Regions from separate parts of the Pseudomonas lurida genome, predicted to be linked through region 3. Evidence: predicted binding sites of a transcription regulator. Region 3 holds the regulator's gene; each other region holds the start of a gene.
The links. Region 3 encodes FliA, which starts transcription of late flagellar genes. Its sites were predicted from a motif close to CTAAAGTTTNNNNNNNNNNNGCCGNTAA; they were not measured.

Region 1 (4,253 bases), 2.2 Mb from region 3:
GTAGCCGAAGAAGTAGCCGTCCTTGCCGTAGCCGGTGTTGGAGAGCAGCTTGACGACCTGGGCGCGCGCAGCGGTATCACCGGGGGCTGCCGCATCGTAGAGTGGCTTGATGGTGGTCATGGCCACCTCGACATAACTTTGCAGGGTGGCCTTGGCGTCATTGAGCAGGCGCTGGCGGGTTTCGTCGACTTCGTTGCGCGCCTGACCCTGCAGGATCCAGACGGTGGTCAGGCTGATGACCACGGCAAACAGCAGCACCGGCACTACGGCGAGGGACAGGACTTTGGCCTTGAGGCTCAGACGCATGGCTTTTCTCTCTCTTATTAGTGGCGACTTGAGAGGTTATCGGCCATTTGCCCGGGATCTGTAGGCGCCGGGGACGTCAACGCCTACAGCTGGGGAGGTGTCAGAGGGTCATGGCTGCCAGCCAGCCGAAAGCCAGCAGTGGAAGGTTGTAGTGCAGGAAGGTTGGCACCACCGTGTCCCAAATGTGGTGGTGCTGGCCGTCGATATTCAGGCCCGAGGTGGGGCCGAGGGTTGAGTCCGAGGCGGGCGAACCGGCGTCACCCAAGGCACCGGCCGTGCCGACAATGCACACGATCGCCAGCGGGCTGAAGCCCAGTTGCACACACAGCGGCACAAAGATCGCGGCCAGGATCGGCACCGTGGAAAACGACGAACCGATGCCCATGGTCACCAGCAAACCGACCAGCAACATCAGCAACGCCCCTACCCCACGGCTATGGCCGATGAAGGCCGCCGAGGTTTCCACCAGCGAGCGCACATCGCCGGTGGCCTTGAGCACTTCGGCGAAGCCCGAGGAGGCGATCATGATGAAGCCGATCATGGCCATCATCTTCATGCCTTCGGTGAACAGGTCGTCAGTGTCGCGCCAGCGCACGATGCCCGACACCGAGAAAATCAGGAACCCGGCCAGGGCGCCAATGATCATCGAGTCCAGCCACAGCTGGATGATGAACGCCGAGGCAATCGCCAGGCCGGCCACCAGCAGGGTCAGTGGGTTGTACTGCACCGCCACCTGTTCGACCCGTTCGATTTTCTCCAGGTCGTACACGCGTTTCTTGCGGTAGCTGACAAACACCGCCACCAGCAGGCCCACCACCATGCCCAACGCCGGCAGGCTCATGGCGTGGGTGACGTTGACCTGGCTGACGTCCACACCGCTCTTGGCCACGTTGGCCAGCAGGATCTGGTTGAGGAAGATATTGCCGAAGCCCACCGGCAGGAACATATAGGGCGTGATCAAGCCGAAGGTCATCACGCAGGCGATCAGGCGACGGTCCAGCTGCAGCTTGGTCAGCACGTAGAGCAGCGGCGGCACCAGCAACGGAATGAACGCGATATGGATCGGCAGGATGTTCTGCGAAGCAATCGCCACCACCCACAGCAGGCCGATCAGCAGCCATTTGACATGGCTGCCGCCGGTGGCTTCCTGGCGGTCTACCAGCAGTAGCGCCTTGTCGGCCAGGGCGTGAGCCAGGCCGGATTTGGCAATCGCCACGGCGAAAGCACCGAGCAAGGCGTAGGACAGCGCCACAGTAGCCCCCCCTCCCAAACCGCCATTGAAAGCCTTGAGCGTGGCGTCGATACCCAGGCCGCCGGTAAGGCCGCCCACCAGGGCCCCGACGATGATGGCGATGACCACATGCACGCGGGACAGGCTGAGCACCAGCATGGTGCCGACCGCGGCAATGACTGCGTTAATCATGGTTACCTCAAGCAGAAACATAAAAAACAGGCATGCCCGCGCCCAGGCAGCCATCGGGTGGCAGCCAGCGTGCAGGCTTGAAGGAGGTCTTATTAGAGGGCGCGCACTTTGCAGCAGGTGGGCGCTCATGTCAAAAAACCCGTGGTCAGCGAGTGTGCTCGCTCACCAAAAAAGCAGGTTTAAATTGATCGTTTGAATAAAGAAAGATCGGCAACGGCCGATACCTTGGCTCTATGTGTTTTCAGGTAAGGATGTACCGATGTCGCTTAGGCAGCTCTCCATTCAATGGAAAATCACCCTGCTCGCCGGCCTGTGCCTGCTGGGAATCGTGACCCTGCTGGTGGGTCTGTCGCTGTATCGCATGGAGCAGAGCTCGCAGCAGGTCAAGGCTTCCAGCATGCAGATGCTGGATGAAGCCGCCCAGGCGCGCATCGAGGCCCAGGGTGAAGTGCAGGCACTGGGCATTCGTCAACAGTTCATGGACGCCTACCAGTACGGCCATGGTTTCTCCCGCCAAGTGCTGTTCCTGCGCGAGCAAGCCGAGAAGCGCTTTCTCGACGCCTTCGACACCCGTGAAGACCTGACCCGCCAGGTCAAGGCCGCGCTGCAGGCCAACCCGGATTTGCTCGGTCTGTCCCTGGTGTTCGAAGCCAATGCCCTGGATGGCAAGGATGAACTGTTCACAGGCCAGGCGGAGCTGGGCAGTAACGACAAAGGCCGCTTCGCCCTGTACTGGTCGCAACCGACACCGGGCACGCTGACCTCGATGGCATTGCCAGAAAGCGACATGTCCGATACCAGCATCAGCCCCAGCGGTGAAAAGGCCAACGCGTGGTTCACCTGCCCACGCAGCACGCTCAAGCCATGTGTGATCGAACCGTACTTTTACAAGATCGACGGGCAAAACGTGCTGATGACCAGCATCGTCTTCCCGCTGATGGTCAATGGCAAAGTCATCGCCTCGCTGTCGGTGGACATCAACCTCAACAGCCTGCAGGCGGTGAGCCAACAGGCTAGCCAAAAACTGTACGACGGCCAGACCCAGGTCAGCATCCTCAGCCCCACGGGTTTGCTCGCCGGCTACAGCGCGGACGCCAGCAAGCTCAGCCAGCGCCTGGACCAAGTCGACACCGCCAACGGCGCACAGGTGATCAGCGCCCTGGCCGGCAGTACCCAGATTCGCAGCCTGCGTACCGACCATCAGCTCAAGGTACTGGCGCCATTCACACCGATCCCGGGCGGCAAGCCGTGGGGCGTGTTGCTGGATGTGCCAGAGAAAGTCCTGATCGCCCCCGCCGAAGCACTGAAGGCGCAACTGGATACCGACAATGCCAACGGCACCCTGCTGGAACTGGGCCTGGGCTTGATTGCCGCCGTGGTCGGCTTGATTCTGGTCTGGTTGATGGCACGCAGCGTGACACGGCCGATCCTCGGCGTGGCGCACATGCTCGAAGACATTGCCAGCGGCGAAGGCGACCTGACCCGCCGCCTGGCCTACGACAAACAGGACGAATTGGGCCAATTGGCCGGCTGGTTCAACCGCTTCCTCGACAAGCTGCAACCGATCATCGCCGAGGTGAAACGCTCGGTGCAGGACGCCCGTGGCACCGCCGACCAGTCCGCCGCCATTGCAACTGAAACCAGCGCTGGCATGGAGCAGCAGTACCGCCAGGTCGATCAGGTGGCCACCGCCTCCCATGAAATGAGCGCCACCGCACAGGACGTCGCGCGCAGTGCCGCACAGGCTGCGCAAGCGGCACGCGATGCCGACCAGGCCACCCGCGACGGCCTCACGGTGATCGATCGCACCACCCGCAACATCGGGGAGTTGGCGGCAGATATGAGCACAGCCATGGCCCAAGTCGAAGGCCTGGCCGCCAACAGCGAGAAAATCGGTTCGGTGCTGGAAGTGATTCGCGGCATCGCCGAGCAGACCAACCTGCTGGCGCTTAACGCTGCCATCGAGGCCGCCCGCGCTGGTGAGGCCGGCCGTGGCTTTGCGGTGGTGGCCGATGAAGTGCGCAATCTGGCGCGGCGTACCCAGGAATCGGTGGAAGAAACCCGCTTGGTGATCGAGCAATTGCAAAACGGCACCGAAGAGGTCGTCGGCTCGATGGGCAATAGTTATCGCCAGGCCCAGGGCAGCGTCGAACAAGTCGGACAGGCCGTGACCGCCCTGCGCCAGATTGGCGATGCCGTCACAGTGATCAGCGACATGAACCTGCAAATCGCCAGTGCCGCCGAAGAGCAAAGCGCGGTGGCCGAGGAGATCAACAGCAACGTCGCGACGATCCGCGATGTGACTGAGTCGCTGTCGGAACAGGCGAATGAGTCGGCGCGCGTGAGCCAGGCATTGAACAGCCTGGCGAATCAGCAGCAGGGGTTGATGGATCAGTTCCGCGTCTAAAAACACAGACCTGCAGGAACCGGCTTGCCGGTTCCTGCAGGGTGTGCGTTAACGCTTGGGCAATTCGATCAGCACTTTCAGCCCACCCAACCCACTCTCCTGCAACTGCAACACCCC
Region 2 (4,253 bases), 3.9 Mb from region 3:
AATTCGACCTGATCGACGAACAGAACGCCCCGGCGCTCAATGCCTTGCTGGCGGTGTATCGCACCCTTGGTTACCCGGTGCTGGAAGTGTCGGCACATCACGGCAATGGCATGGAACAGCTGCAACAGCAGTTGGACGGGCGCATCAGTGTGTTCGTCGGCCAGTCGGGCGTGGGTAAATCGTCGCTGGTCAACAGCCTGTTGCCGGAAGTCGACACTCGCGTGGGCCCGCTGTCGGAGCTGTCCGGCCAGGGTACCCACACCACCACCACCGCGCGACTGTTCCACTTCCCAGGTGGCGGTGAGTTGATCGACTCCCCAGGCATTCGCGAATTCGGCCTCGGTCACGTCAGCCGCAGCGATGTGGAAGCGGGCTTTATCGAATTCAACGACCTGATCGGCACCTGCCGCTTCCGCGACTGCAAACACGACCGCGAGCCGGGCTGTGCATTACTCAAGGCGCTGGAAGACGGCCGCGTGCAGCAGCAGCGGATGAACAGCTATCGGTCGATTATCGCGAGCTTGCCCGAAAGCAGTTATTGAGTCGCGTAGACAATAGTGTGGTGAGTGGGCAAACCCACTCACCACGAAGTCCCTGGGTGCCTACGAACCTGTACCAGGCACCGTAGGATCCTTCACCCCACCGTCATCAAACAGGTTCAGCTTCTGGCGCAGTTCATGCGCCGGCAACGGTTCCTGTCCTGGCGGGATAGCGTTCGGATCGGCCGGTACTTCACCCGGCGCGCCTGCCCCCGGAGTGGGCTGCGGCGCAGGCGGCTGGTCACCTTCGATCGCACGCTGGGCCTTTTTGGTCAGCACCACGATATCGATGCGGCGGTTGATCGGGTTGAACGGATCCTTGTGGTCAAACAGCTGCGACGACGCAAACCCCACCACGCGCGCCACTTGCGGGTCCGGGTAGCTGCCGGCCACCAGCGCACGACGTGCCGCGTTGGCACGGTTGGCCGAGAGCTCCCAGTTGCCGAAGTCGCCCTGCCCCGCATACGGCTTGGCATCGGTGTGGCCGCTGATGCTGATCTTGTTCGGCACCGCCTTGATGGTGTCGGCCATGGCCAGCAGGATGTCTTCGAAGTAGGGCTTGAGGCGCGCACTGCCGGAGTCGAACATCGGCCGGTTGGCCGCGTCAGTGATCTGGATGCGCAAGCCGTCCGGGGTAATCTCGAACGAAATCTGGTCCTTGAACTTCAACAGCTGCGGGTTTTCCTCGACCTTGGTCTGCAACTCCTGCAGCAACAGTTCCAGGCGCTCCTGCTCGACCTGGTCGGCCATAGCCTCGACGGTATCGCGCTCGATCGGGATTTTCTCCTGGGGCGCCTCGGTTTTGACTTCCGGGTTGATGGTGCGCTCAGGCGCCAATTGCGGCGAGCCACCCAGGTCGATCACAAAAGGCGTACCGCTCTCCGAAAAGCCAATCGGGTCTTTGAAGTAGCCGGCGATGGCGATCTTCTGTTCGGGCGTGGCGGTGGACATCAGCCACAGCACCAGGAAGAACGCCATCATCGCCGTCGCAAAGTCAGCGAAGGCGATTTTCCAGGCGCCACCATGGTGCCCCGCAGCGAAGCGCTTGACGCGCTTGATGATTATCGGCTGGTTGTTTTCCATGGCTTAGCGACCACGGACCGCTTGTTCCAGCTCGGCGAAGCTAGGGCGGTGCTTGGGGTACAGCACTTTGCGACCGAATTCCACCGCCAGCGACGGCGGCATGCCGGAAGCGGAGGCTACCAGACTGGCCTTGATCGACTCGTACAGGTTGATTTCTTCCTTGGCGTCATGGGCCAGGGAGGTGGCCAGCGGGCCAAAGAAACCATAGGCCGCGAGAATACCGAAGAAAGTACCCACCAGTGCCGCGCCAACGTGCATACCGATCGCGGCCTGGTCGCCCTCACCCAGGGACGCCATGGTCACCACGATACCCAGTACCGCCGCGACGATACCGAAACCCGGCATACCGTCAGCGATGCCGGTCACGGCGTGGGACGGGTGCTCCAGCTCTTCTTTGAGGCTGAACAACTCCATGTCGAACAGGCCTTCCAGCTCGTGGGGGGCCATGTTGCCGGAGGACATGATGCGCAGGTAGTCACAGATATAGGCGGTCATGCGCTCATCTTTGAGCACGGCCGGGTACTTGGCGAAAATCGGGCTGGCCGCAGCGTCTTCGATGTCGGCCTCGATGGCCATCATGCCTTCGCGGCGGCTCTTGTTGAGGATCTCGTAGACCAGGCCCAGCACCTCCAGGTAGAAGGTGTGGGTGAAGCGCGAACCGAACATGCTCAACGACTTCTTGATCACGTGCATGGTCATGTAGCCGGGGTTCGCTTGCAGGAATGCACCCAGTGCCGCACCGCCGATAATCATCACCTCGAAAGGCTGGATCAGCGCAGCGATTTTACCATGGGACAGGACGTACCCGCCGAGCACGCTTGCGAAGACGACGATGATGCCGATAATTTTAGCCATAGGAGATGAGTACTTGCGCCGTCGGGTTCATGGACATATTGGGTGTAGCAGAAAACTCTTGTTCTACTTATCGGCAAAACTGCGCCAGACTATAGGCCGTTAAGGCGAAAAGCCAGTTCGGCCCGCTCCGGGCGTGTAGACCGCAAGTGATGATCGCGCCCCAATCATGGCTAATGAAACGACAGTCCCAACTGCAAAACCCAACTCTCTCGCCGCTTGGATCAAGCGCCTGGACGATGTACTGCTGCCTGTCCCCCAGGCCAGCCACGACCGTGTGTGCAAAGGCATCCGCGATAACCGCAGTTCGTTGCGAGATATTGCCGAGCTGATGCAAAACAGCCCGGCCCTCGTGCTCAGTGTCATGCGTGAGGCCAACAGCCACACCCATGGCAGCCTGGCAGAACCGGCGGAAAACCTCGAAGTGGCGCTCAACCGCCTGGGCCTCAAGCGCGCCGAGGAACTGCTGGCGCGCCTGCCTTCGGTGCCGGCCAATGAAATACCGGTGGCGTTGCGCCAACTGTTGCTCGTCAGCCAGCACGCTTCGCAGCAAGCCAACGGTTTGTTCGGCAGCCGCCTGGCGCGCCTGTGGCAGGACATCCACTGGGGCAGCCTGCTGTTTCTGTCGCCGCTGTGGCCGATGGCGGTTGCCTACCCCAAGCTCCTGGAAGAATGGGAGCTGCGGGTTATCCACAAAGGTCAATCAGCCCGCGAGGTCGAACAGGAACTGTTCGGCATACGCCTGCTGGACCTCTGCGTTGGCCTGACCGAGGCCTGGCACCTGCCGATCTGGGTATCCCAGGGCTACAAGCTGCTGCTGAGCGAGCAGCGCCTGCTGGTCAAGGCTCTGCATATCGGCCGCGAAGACGACCCACTGCGTCACCAGCAATTGCTCGACGCCGAACCCAACCTGCGCCGCTGGCTCAACCAGCCAGCCAATACCGTATTGCTGGCCAACGGCCTGGCGATGTCGGCCCAGGAGTCCTGGACCTGCCCGCACACCGAACGCTGGCAGCGCCTCACGGCGCTGTACCTGCAACAGCCTCTGGGCGAGGTGCAGCAACAGGCCCACCAGCAAGCCGTCACCAGCGCCCGCACCACCCTGATGCCGGACCTCTGGCACCCGGCGCTGTCGCTGATCTGGCCGTGGCACGTACAAAAAATTCATCGCGGCCTGCTGCCAGCGCCGCCGCCTACCGCCGAGGCCCTGGCCGTGTGGCGCAAGCGCTGCACCGAACTGCTGGTGGAGCCGAGCCGCTTTGCCAACGCCATGCACCTGACCACCTGCGCCAAGGAGGCCTTGGTCGCCAGCGGCATGCAGCGGGTCATGCTGTTGATGGCCGATCGGGCGCTGAGCACCTTGCGAGTGCACCAGGTCGATGGCCTGCCGAAGGACGCCGCCAACCTGAGCCTGGACGTGGTCAACAGCACATTGCTGCAGCGCCTGCTGGAGAAGTCGGCCCAGGTGCGCCTTACGCCGGACAACCACGCCCAGTTCTCGGCGCTGCTGCCACCGGTCCTGCGCCGCCTGTTCACCGGCGAACACTTGCTACTGCGTTCCCTGAGTTGCAATGGCAAGGTGGTGATGCTGATGGTGGCGGACCAGGGCGGCGGGCCGTTCTCGGAAACGACCGTGCAAGCCTTCGGCAAAACGGCCCAATGCATCGAGAAAGCCCTGCACAGCTTTACCAACCGCAGCGCCTGATGCTTGCGCTACAATCGCCCTCTTTTATCACCAACATTTGTGCCCAGGAGACCTCACATGCCTGACTTCTCTGG
Region 3 (4,253 bases):
CCTTGCCGTGCAATTCGTCCAGCAGGGATTCGAACTCCTGATCGGAGATCAAGCCATCGCCAGCAGGTGCGGCACTGGCGGCAGGCGCTGCGGCGGTGGCGGCGACTGCCGGCAAGGCGTCGGCCACAAAGGTGCCCTTGCCGTGCAGTTGGTCGAGCAACGCTTCGAATTCATCGTCGGTGATATCGGTGCTGGCACTGCCAGTGGCGGCAGGCGCCTCAGGCGCAGCGACCGGTGCCACGGCGTCAGCCGCGAACTGGCCTTTGCCATGCAACTGGTCAAGCAGGGACTCGAACTCGGCGTCGGTAATGTCTTCGCTGGTCGGTGCGGCAACAGGCGCAGCGGGTGCTTCAGCCTCGGCCTTCACCGCACTGAGCGAGTTGAGCAGTTGTTCGAACTCGCTGTCCGTCACATCCGCTTCGGGCTCTGCCACCGGTTCCGGCGCAGCTTCAGCCACCGGCGCAGCCGATAAGTCGGCAGGCTCTGCGTAGCGCGCCAGGGCGGCTAGCAGCTCCGGCGTGGCCGCAGTGATCGGGGCACGTTCGCGGACTTCGCCGAACATGCCGTTGACCGCGTCCAGTGCTTCGAGAATCACGTCCATCAACTCCGAGTCAACGTGCCGCTCACCCTTGCGCAGGATGTCGAACACGTTCTCGGCGATGTGGCAGCACTCCACCAGCTCATGGAGCTGGAGGAAGCCGGCGCCCCCTTTTACAGTGTGAAAACCGCGAAAAATTGCATTGAGCAGGTTCGCATCATCCGGGCGGCTTTCCAGCTCGACCAGTTGTTCGGACAGTTGCTCTAAAATTTCGCCGGCCTCTACAAGGAAATCCTGAAGGATTTCTTCATCGGCGCCGAAGCTCATGTGGGTGCTCCTTAGAAGCCTAAACTGGATAACAGGTCATCTACGTCATCCTGACCTGACACAACGTCTTCACGTTTATCGGCATGAATCTGCGGACCTTCACCCTTGGCGAGATGTTTTTGTGGATCTTTTTCCGAGAGGATCGCTTCGCGGTCATGTTCAATGCCGGCAAAACGGTCAACCTGGCCTGCCATAAGCACCAATTTGAGCAAGTTGCTTTCCACTTCGGTGACCAACTGGGTCACACGCTTGATCACCTGACCGGTGAGGTCCTGGTAATCCTGGGCGAGCAGAATGTCGTTGAGGTTGCTGGAAACCGTGCGGTTTTCCTGCTCACTGCGTGACAAGAACCCTTCGACCCGGCGCGCCAGCTCACGAAACTCTTCAGCCCCCACTTCACGGCGCATGAAACGGCCCCAGTCAACGCTGAGGGCCTGGGCTTCAGTGGCCATGCCATTGACCAGAGGCGTGGCGTTTTCCACCAGGTCCATGGTGCGGTTGGCCGCCGCCTCAGTCAGCCTGACCACGTAGGACAGGCGTTCGGTGGCATCCGTGATCTGGGAGATTTCTTCGGCCTGGGGCATGTGCGGGTCAATCTGGAAATTGACGATTGCACTGTGCAGCTCGCGCGTGAGCTTGCCCACTTCCTGGTACAGGCCGCGGTCACGGGTCTGGTTGAGCTCATGGATTAACTGCACCGCGTCGCCGAACTGGCCTCTTTCAAGGCTTTCGACCAATTGGTGAGCATGCTTTTTCAGGGTCGACTCGAAGTCTCCCTGTGACGTTTCTTTATGCTCCATAGCTCCCCCGCGATGGCATTAGCCGTGGATGCGTTCGAAGATTTTTTCGATCTTCTCTTTCAAGGCCAATGCAGTGAATGGCTTGACCACGTAACCGTTAACCCCGGCTTGGGCGGCTTCGATGATCTGCTCACGCTTGGCTTCGGCGGTTACCATCAGCACAGGCAGGCTGCGCAGCTTTTCGTCAGCGCGCACGTGGCGCAGCAAGTCGATACCGGTCATGCCCGGCATGTTCCAGTCTGTTACCAGAAAGTCGATGCTCCCGCTGTTGAGGATCGGAATCGCCGTAATGCCGTCATCCGCCTCGACCGTGTTAGTGAACCCAAGGTCACGCAACAGGTTTTTTATGATCCGCCGCATCGTTGAGAAGTCATCAACGATGAGGATTTTCATGTTCTTGTCCAATTCGACCTCCAAGCAGTCTTAAACGCGCCCAGCACCTGGACGCGCCATTTCAATCAACAGGCATTACACAAAAAGGACTGCCGGGGGCACCACGGGTCGAAACCGCGAAGGCTGGTCGCCCTCGCGGTATCGTCTGCAGTGTCCCCACACTGCCTGTCAGCGCGCTCGCCACTCTCCCAAACGCCCCCGCAAGCGGGCTGCGCACTGGCTGTGCAACTGGCTGACCCGCGACTCGCTGACGCCCAGGACCTCACCGATTTCCTTGAGGTTCAGCTCTTCGTCGTAGTACAGCGCCAACACCAGTCGCTCACGCTCCGGCAAATTGGCAATCGCATCCGCCAACGCCCCCTGGAAACGCTCATCTTCCAGGTCACGCGATGGCTCCATATGAGCACTCGCGCCGTCCTCGTGCAGCCCTTCGTGCTCGCCGTCCTGCAAGAGGTCGTCGAAACTGAACAGGCGGCTGCCCAAGGTATCGTTCAAAATCCCGTAGTAATCGTCGAGACTCAATTGGAGTTCGGCCGCAACTTCGTGATCTTTAGCGTCGCGACCGGTTTTTGCTTCAATTGCGCGAATTGCGTCACTGACCATGCGTGTATTGCGATGTACCGAACGCGGCGCCCAGTCACCTTTACGCACTTCATCGAGCATCGCGCCACGGATACGGATACCCGCATACGTTTCGAAACTCGCGCCCTTGCTCGCGTCGTATTTGGTCGACACTTCGAGCAGGCCGATCATGCCCGCCTGGATCAGGTCTTCGACCTGGACGCTGGCGGGCAGGCGTGCCAGCAAGTGATAGGCGATGCGCTTGACCAGGGGCGCATAGCGCTCGATCAATTCACCCTGGCTGTCACGTGCCGATTTCTTGTAAAGGTTGTAGCCGCTGGCTGTCATAGCACCGGTCCTGCGCTCGTCTGATGCACCAATCGCTCGACGAAAAACTCCAGATGCCCCCGAGGGTTGGCGGGCAACGGCCAGGTATCGACCTTCTGGGCAATAGCCTTGAACGCCAATGCGCATTTGGAACGAGGGAACGCTTCGTAGACTGCACGCTGCTTTTGCACAGCCTTGCGCACACACTCGTCGTAGGGAACTGCGCCGACGTATTGTAAGGCGACATCGAGGAACCGATCCGTGACCTTGGTCAACTTGGCGAACAGGTTGCGTCCTTCCTGCGGGCTCTGGGCCATGTTGGCCAGCACGCGGAAGCGGTTCATGCCGTAGTCACGGTTAAGCAGTTTGATCAGGGCGTAGGCGTCGGTGATCGAGGTGGGTTCATCACAGACCACCAACAAGACTTCCTGCGCGGCGCGCACGAAGCTGACCACGGACTCGCCGATCCCGGCGGCGGTGTCGATCACCAGCACGTCGAGGTTGTCACCGATATCACTGAATGCCTGGATCAGGCCGGCATGCTGCGCCGGGCTCAGGTGCACCATGCTCTGGGTGCCGGAAGCCGCTGGCACGATGCGTATGCCACCGGGGCCCTGCAGCAGCACATCGCGCAGCTCACAGCGGCCTTCGATCACATCGGCAAGGGTGTGTTTGGGCGTCAGCCCCAGCAGAACGTCGACGTTCGCCAGCCCCAGGTCAGCATCCAGCAGCATGACGCGACGGCCAAGCTCTGCCAGGGCCAGGGACAAATTCACTGACACGTTAGTTTTCCCGACGCCACCTTTGCCGCCGGTCACCGCGATCACCTGTACGGGATGCATGCTGCCCATTTTATTTCTTTACCTTGTCTTGCTTAGACGCAGGCTACATGGCTTGGCCGCGTGAATCGCTTGCAGACCATCGATGTAGATACATTTCACGGTGTTCATCCTGACTCAACCCACCCGCTTTGCCGGGCTGTGGTAAAGGTCGGCGAACATATCGGCCATCGCTTCCTCGCTAGGCTCGTCTTGCATTTGCACACTGACTGCACGGCTGACCAACTGATGACGGCGCGGCAGATGCAGATCATCCGGGATCCGCGGGCCGTCGGTCAGGTAGGCGACCGGTAATTCATGACTGATAGCCAGGCTCAGCACCTCGCCCAGGCTCGCGGTTTCATCGAGCTTGGTAAGGATGCAACCGGCCAGGCCACAACGCTTGTAACTATGATAAGCAGCGGTAAGAACCTGTTTCTGGCTGGTGGTTGCAAGCACCAGGTAATTCTTTGACCGGATGCCACGCCC
Region 4 (4,253 bases), 1.6 Mb from region 3:
GTGGCTATATGGGTGAACCGAGTGGGCGTTGTCGCTGTACGCCGGAGCAAATTCAACGCTATCGCAACAAGCTGTCCGGGCCGCTGATGGACCGGATCGACCTGCACCTGACCGTCGCTCGGGAAACCACTGCGCTGAATCCGGCCCAACAGGCTGGCGACAACACTGCAAAGGCTTCGGCTGACGTTGCCGAGGCGCGGGAGCGCCAGCTGCGGCGTCAGGGCTGTGCAAATGCCTTTCTCGATCTGCCTGGGCTACGCAAGCATTGCAAGCTGGCGAAGGTCGATGAAGGCTGGCTGGAGACTGCCTGCGAGCGCCTGACGCTGTCTTTGCGCGCGGCCCATCGCCTGCTCAAAGTGGCACGCACCTTGGCGGACTTGGAGCTTATGGACGACATCACGCGCGATCATCTGAAGGAGGCCCTGCAATATAGGCCGGCAGCGATCACTTAAGCCAGGCGCATAACCAAATGTGGGAGCTGGCTTGCTCGCGAATTCGACGGGGCAGCCAAGCCGGTGCTGACTGACACTCCGTATTCGCGAGCAAGCCCGCTCCCACTCTAGCCTGTGGTGACGACCAGATCAGGCTTCAACGAAAGCGGTCAACTTCATGGCGCAAGCTCGCTGCCAGCGTTTCCAGTTCCTTGGCAGTGATCGCCAGGTTCGACACCACCTCACGCTGCTCGCTGTTGGCCAGCGCGATGCTTTGCAGGTTGCTGCTGAGCAAGGTTGCGGTGCTGCTCTGCTCCTGGGTGGCCGTGGTGATCGCAGCAAATTGCTGGCCGGCCGAGCGGCTTTGCTCATCGATACGTGCCAGGGCAGAGGCCACATCGGCGTTGCGCGACAGACCTTCCTGCATCAACACGTTACCGTGCTCCATGGTGCTGATGGCGTTGCCGGTTTCCTGTTGGATACTCTGGATCATCCCGGAGATTTCGTCGGTGGCCTGGCGAGTGCGCGATGCCAGGTTGCGCACTTCGTCGGCAACCACGGCGAAACCACGGCCCTGCTCACCGGCCCGTGCCGCTTCAATGGCGGCATTGAGCGCCAGCAGGTTGGTCTGTTCGGCGATCGACGTGATCACGCCGACGATCCCGCCGATTTCCTGGGAGCGTTGGCCAAGGGTGTTGATCACCGTGGCGGTGCTGTTCAGCGCCGTGGCAATGTGTTCCAGGGAGGACGACGCTTCTTGCATGGAGGTACGCCCGATGCGGGTTTGCTGGGCGTTTTCCTGGGCCAGGCGTTCGGTGTTGCCCATGTTGTCGGCGATGTTCAGCGAGGTGGCGCTGAACTCTTCGACCGCGCCAGCCATGCTGGTAATCTCGCCGGACTGCTGCTCCATGCCTTCATAGGCCCCACCGGACAAACCAGACAACGCCTGGGCGCGGCTGTTGACCTCTTCGGCGGCGCTACGGATATGCGAGACCATGGTCGACAGCGCTTCACCCATCTGGTTGAAGCTGCGCGCCAACTGGCCGATTTCGTCATGGCTGGACACATTCAGGCGTGCGCTCAAGTCGCCGGCGCCCAGGGCTTCGGCCTGACGCACCAGGTCACTCAGGGGCTGCAACTTGCTGCGCAGTAGCCACACCGCCGCGCCCACCGCGAACAGCATCGCCAGCACACTGCCAATTACCAGGCGAATACCCACGGCCCAGGTGACTTCGCGGATTTCCGCCTTCGGCAGGCTGGCCACGACGGACCACGGTCCGCCTTCAAAAGGCACCGAGACGCTGTAGAAGTCTTCGTTCTTGTCACTCCAGAAGCGGCCCTTACCCGGGGTTTTCGTCAGGTCGAGCATCACCGCAATCGCCTGATCCAGCGCTTGTACACCGGCCGGCGGCACCAGCCAGCGTTTCTGCTCATCCAGCAAGGCCAGGGAACCGGTCTTGCCGATACGGAAGCGCTTGAGGTTTTCGAACTGGGCGTTCTGGGCATCGGTGTAGTCGAAGCCGACAAACAGCACCGCAATCACTTTGCCGGCCGCATCACGCACCGGGGTGTACTGGGTCATGTAGGACCGTTCGAACAGCACCGCACGGCCGACGTAACTCTGTCCGGCGAGCAGGCGTTGATACGCCGGATGCTGGTGATCCAGGGCGGTACCGATGGCGCGGTTGCCGTCCTGCTTGGTCAGCGATGTACTGATGCGGATGAAGTCTTCACCGCTGCGCACGAACACCGTGGCCACGCCGCCGGAGGTGTCCTTGAACTCATCGACCTCACTGAAATCGTTGTTCAACACGTCGCTGCCCAGGAACAGGCTGGGTGTCTGCACACCGGCCACGGTCACAGGCTGGTCAGCACGCATGCTCAAGCCGGCGCCGAAGCGCTTTTCAAACAACCCGCTCAAACGCTGGGTACTTTCGCGCAAGGTGCCGTGGAAGGTGTTGAGCTGGTCGGCGAGCAAACGCGCCTCGCTGGCCAGGTGTTCCTCTCGGGTGTCGAGGTTGGCGGAGTCGAGCGAACGCAAGGCAAACACGGTACTGCCGCTGATGACGACAGCCAGAATCACCGCTAGTGCGAGGCCTAGTTGTGAGGCTATCCGGGCGCGAGGTTGAGACATGAAGGCTCCTGGCCGAGGCCAGGATCATCCTGATCTCATAGCGCTGCTCGGCAAATTATCTAGTGGGAAACGTTGGTGCACGATGGTTCCAACACTCCTACTTCGGCTGGACGAGGCAATACTTGAGCGAATCACAGGGGTATCACGCAAACGATTGCATGACCCGTTTGCCGTCGCTCAATCAAGGCGTTCGACACGGGGCAATTCCATGGCCTTGACTTCCGCCTGCAGAAACTCCGCCAAACGCCGCAAACGCTCGCCGCCAGGACGGGTTTTTGGCCACACCAAGTAGTAATTTTCGCCACTGGCTACGGCGGTTGGCCAAGGCAGGCTCAGCCGTCCCTGGGCGACGTCTTCGGCCACCATCAGCAAGTCGCCCATGGACACGCCATAGCCCCGCGCGGCGGCGATCATGCCCAATTCGAGGGTGTCGAATACCTGCCCGCCCTTGAGCGACACCTGGGTAGACAGCCCCATGCGATCCAGCCAATTGCGCCAATCGCGGCGGTCGGGCGTGGGGTGCAGCAATTCGGCGGTGGCCAGGCGTGTGGCATCCCAGGGCCCATCCGCCAACAGGTTGGGGGCGCCAACCGGAATCAGAAATTCCGGGAATAGATAACTGGCCTCCCAGTCCGCCGGAAAGTGCCCAAAACTCAGCAGCACCGCACAGTCGAACGGCTCCTGGTTGAAGTCCACCTCGTCCACGTTCATCCAGGCGCTGGTCAGTTGCACTTCATTGCCCGGCTGTAACGCCCGAAAACGACTGAGCCGCGCCAGCAGCCAACGCATGGTCAGTGTCGACGGCGCCTTCATGCGCAGGATGTCATCTTCGGCATTCAGGGTATGGCAGGCCCGCTCCAGGGCGGCGAAACCTTCGCGCACACCGGGCAACAGCAGGCGTGCAGCTTCGGTGAGCTGCAGGGTGCGGCCGCTGCGCTGGAACAGGCGACAGGCGAAATGCTCCTCCAATGTGCGGATATGTCGGCTCACCGCACTTTGAGTAATGGACAACTCCTCCGCCGCGCGGGTGAAGGAGTTGTGCCGGGATGCCGCCTCAAACGCACGGAGGGCATACAGCGGAGGAAGACGACGCGACATCTGGGAAGACTCCTACAGGCAATGCGGTAACGTACCAGATTCATTCAGCATGAGTTTTACTCATGCGAGCAATCGCTTTTATCCCTTTGTGCATTGGGCTGGGAGCGCTGAGAATCAACCCTTGCGCAACCTTCTGACTTTTCGAGTGTGATGATCATGCAGCATCCGGCACGTACCGAACTCTGGGCCATTCTGCGGCTGTCGGGGCCGTTGATTGCCTCACAGTTGGCGCACATGCTGATGGTGCTGACCGACACCCTGATGATGGCCCGCCTTAGCCCCGAAGCCTTGGCCGGTGGTGGCTTGGGCGCGGCGAGCTATTCGTTCGTGTCGATTTTCTGCATTGGCGTAATTGCTGCCGTGGGCACCCTTGTGGCCATCCGTCACGGCGCGGGCGATATCGAAGGCGCCACCCGCCTGACCCAGGCCGGGCTGTGGCTGGCTTGGCTGATGGCCTTGGCGGCAGGCTTGCTGCTGTGGAACCTCAAGCCGCTGCTGCTGATGTTCGGCCAGACCGAAACCAATGTGCACTCGGCCGGGCAATTCCTGACGATCCTGCCGTTCGCACTGCCTGGCTTCCTGAGCTTCAT

Region 1: a site for FliA is predicted at 1,926-1,953, ahead of ATH90_RS10425 (methyl-accepting chemotaxis protein). Genes of this name have one in related genera too.
Region 2: a site for FliA is predicted at 2,545-2,572, ahead of motA (flagellar motor stator protein MotA). Genes of this name have one in related genera too.
Region 4: a site for FliA is predicted at 2,665-2,692, ahead of ATH90_RS27845 (methyl-accepting chemotaxis protein). Genes of this name have one in related genera too.

The regions. Positions count from the first base shown of each region.
Region 1 covers NZ_PDJB01000001.1:2,263,342-2,267,594, reverse strand. Annotated here, with positions in the region: partial or broken gene ATH90_RS29900 (cache domain-containing protein) at 1-306, opposite strand, end outside; gene ATH90_RS10430 (Na+/H+ antiporter family protein) at 407-1,726, opposite strand; gene ATH90_RS10425 (methyl-accepting chemotaxis protein) at 1,989-4,136, shown strand; gene ATH90_RS10420 (sensor histidine kinase) at 4,185-4,253, opposite strand, start outside.
Region 2 covers NZ_PDJB01000001.1:605,922-610,174, reverse strand. Annotated here, with positions in the region: gene rsgA (small ribosomal subunit biogenesis GTPase RsgA) at 1-542, shown strand, start outside; gene motB (flagellar motor protein MotB) at 603-1,622, opposite strand; gene motA (flagellar motor stator protein MotA) at 1,626-2,477, opposite strand; gene ATH90_RS02650 (HDOD domain-containing protein) at 2,644-4,179, shown strand; gene ATH90_RS02645 (rhodanese-like domain-containing protein) at 4,237-4,253, shown strand, end outside.
Region 3 covers NZ_PDJB01000001.1:4,492,466-4,496,718, forward strand. Annotated here, with positions in the region: gene ATH90_RS20260 (chemotaxis protein CheA) at 1-865, opposite strand, end outside; gene ATH90_RS20265 (protein phosphatase CheZ) at 877-1,665, opposite strand; gene ATH90_RS20270 (chemotaxis response regulator CheY) at 1,684-2,058, opposite strand; gene fliA (RNA polymerase sigma factor FliA) at 2,227-2,967, opposite strand; gene fleN (flagellar synthesis regulator FleN) at 2,964-3,797, opposite strand; gene flhF (flagellar biosynthesis GTPase FlhF) at 3,903-4,253, opposite strand, start outside.
Region 4 covers NZ_PDJB01000001.1:6,076,127-6,080,379, forward strand. Annotated here, with positions in the region: gene ATH90_RS27840 (YifB family Mg chelatase-like AAA ATPase) at 1-452, shown strand, start outside; gene ATH90_RS27845 (methyl-accepting chemotaxis protein) at 589-2,565, opposite strand; gene ATH90_RS27850 (LysR substrate-binding domain-containing protein) at 2,743-3,663, opposite strand; gene ATH90_RS27855 (NorM family multidrug efflux MATE transporter) at 3,814-4,253, shown strand, end outside.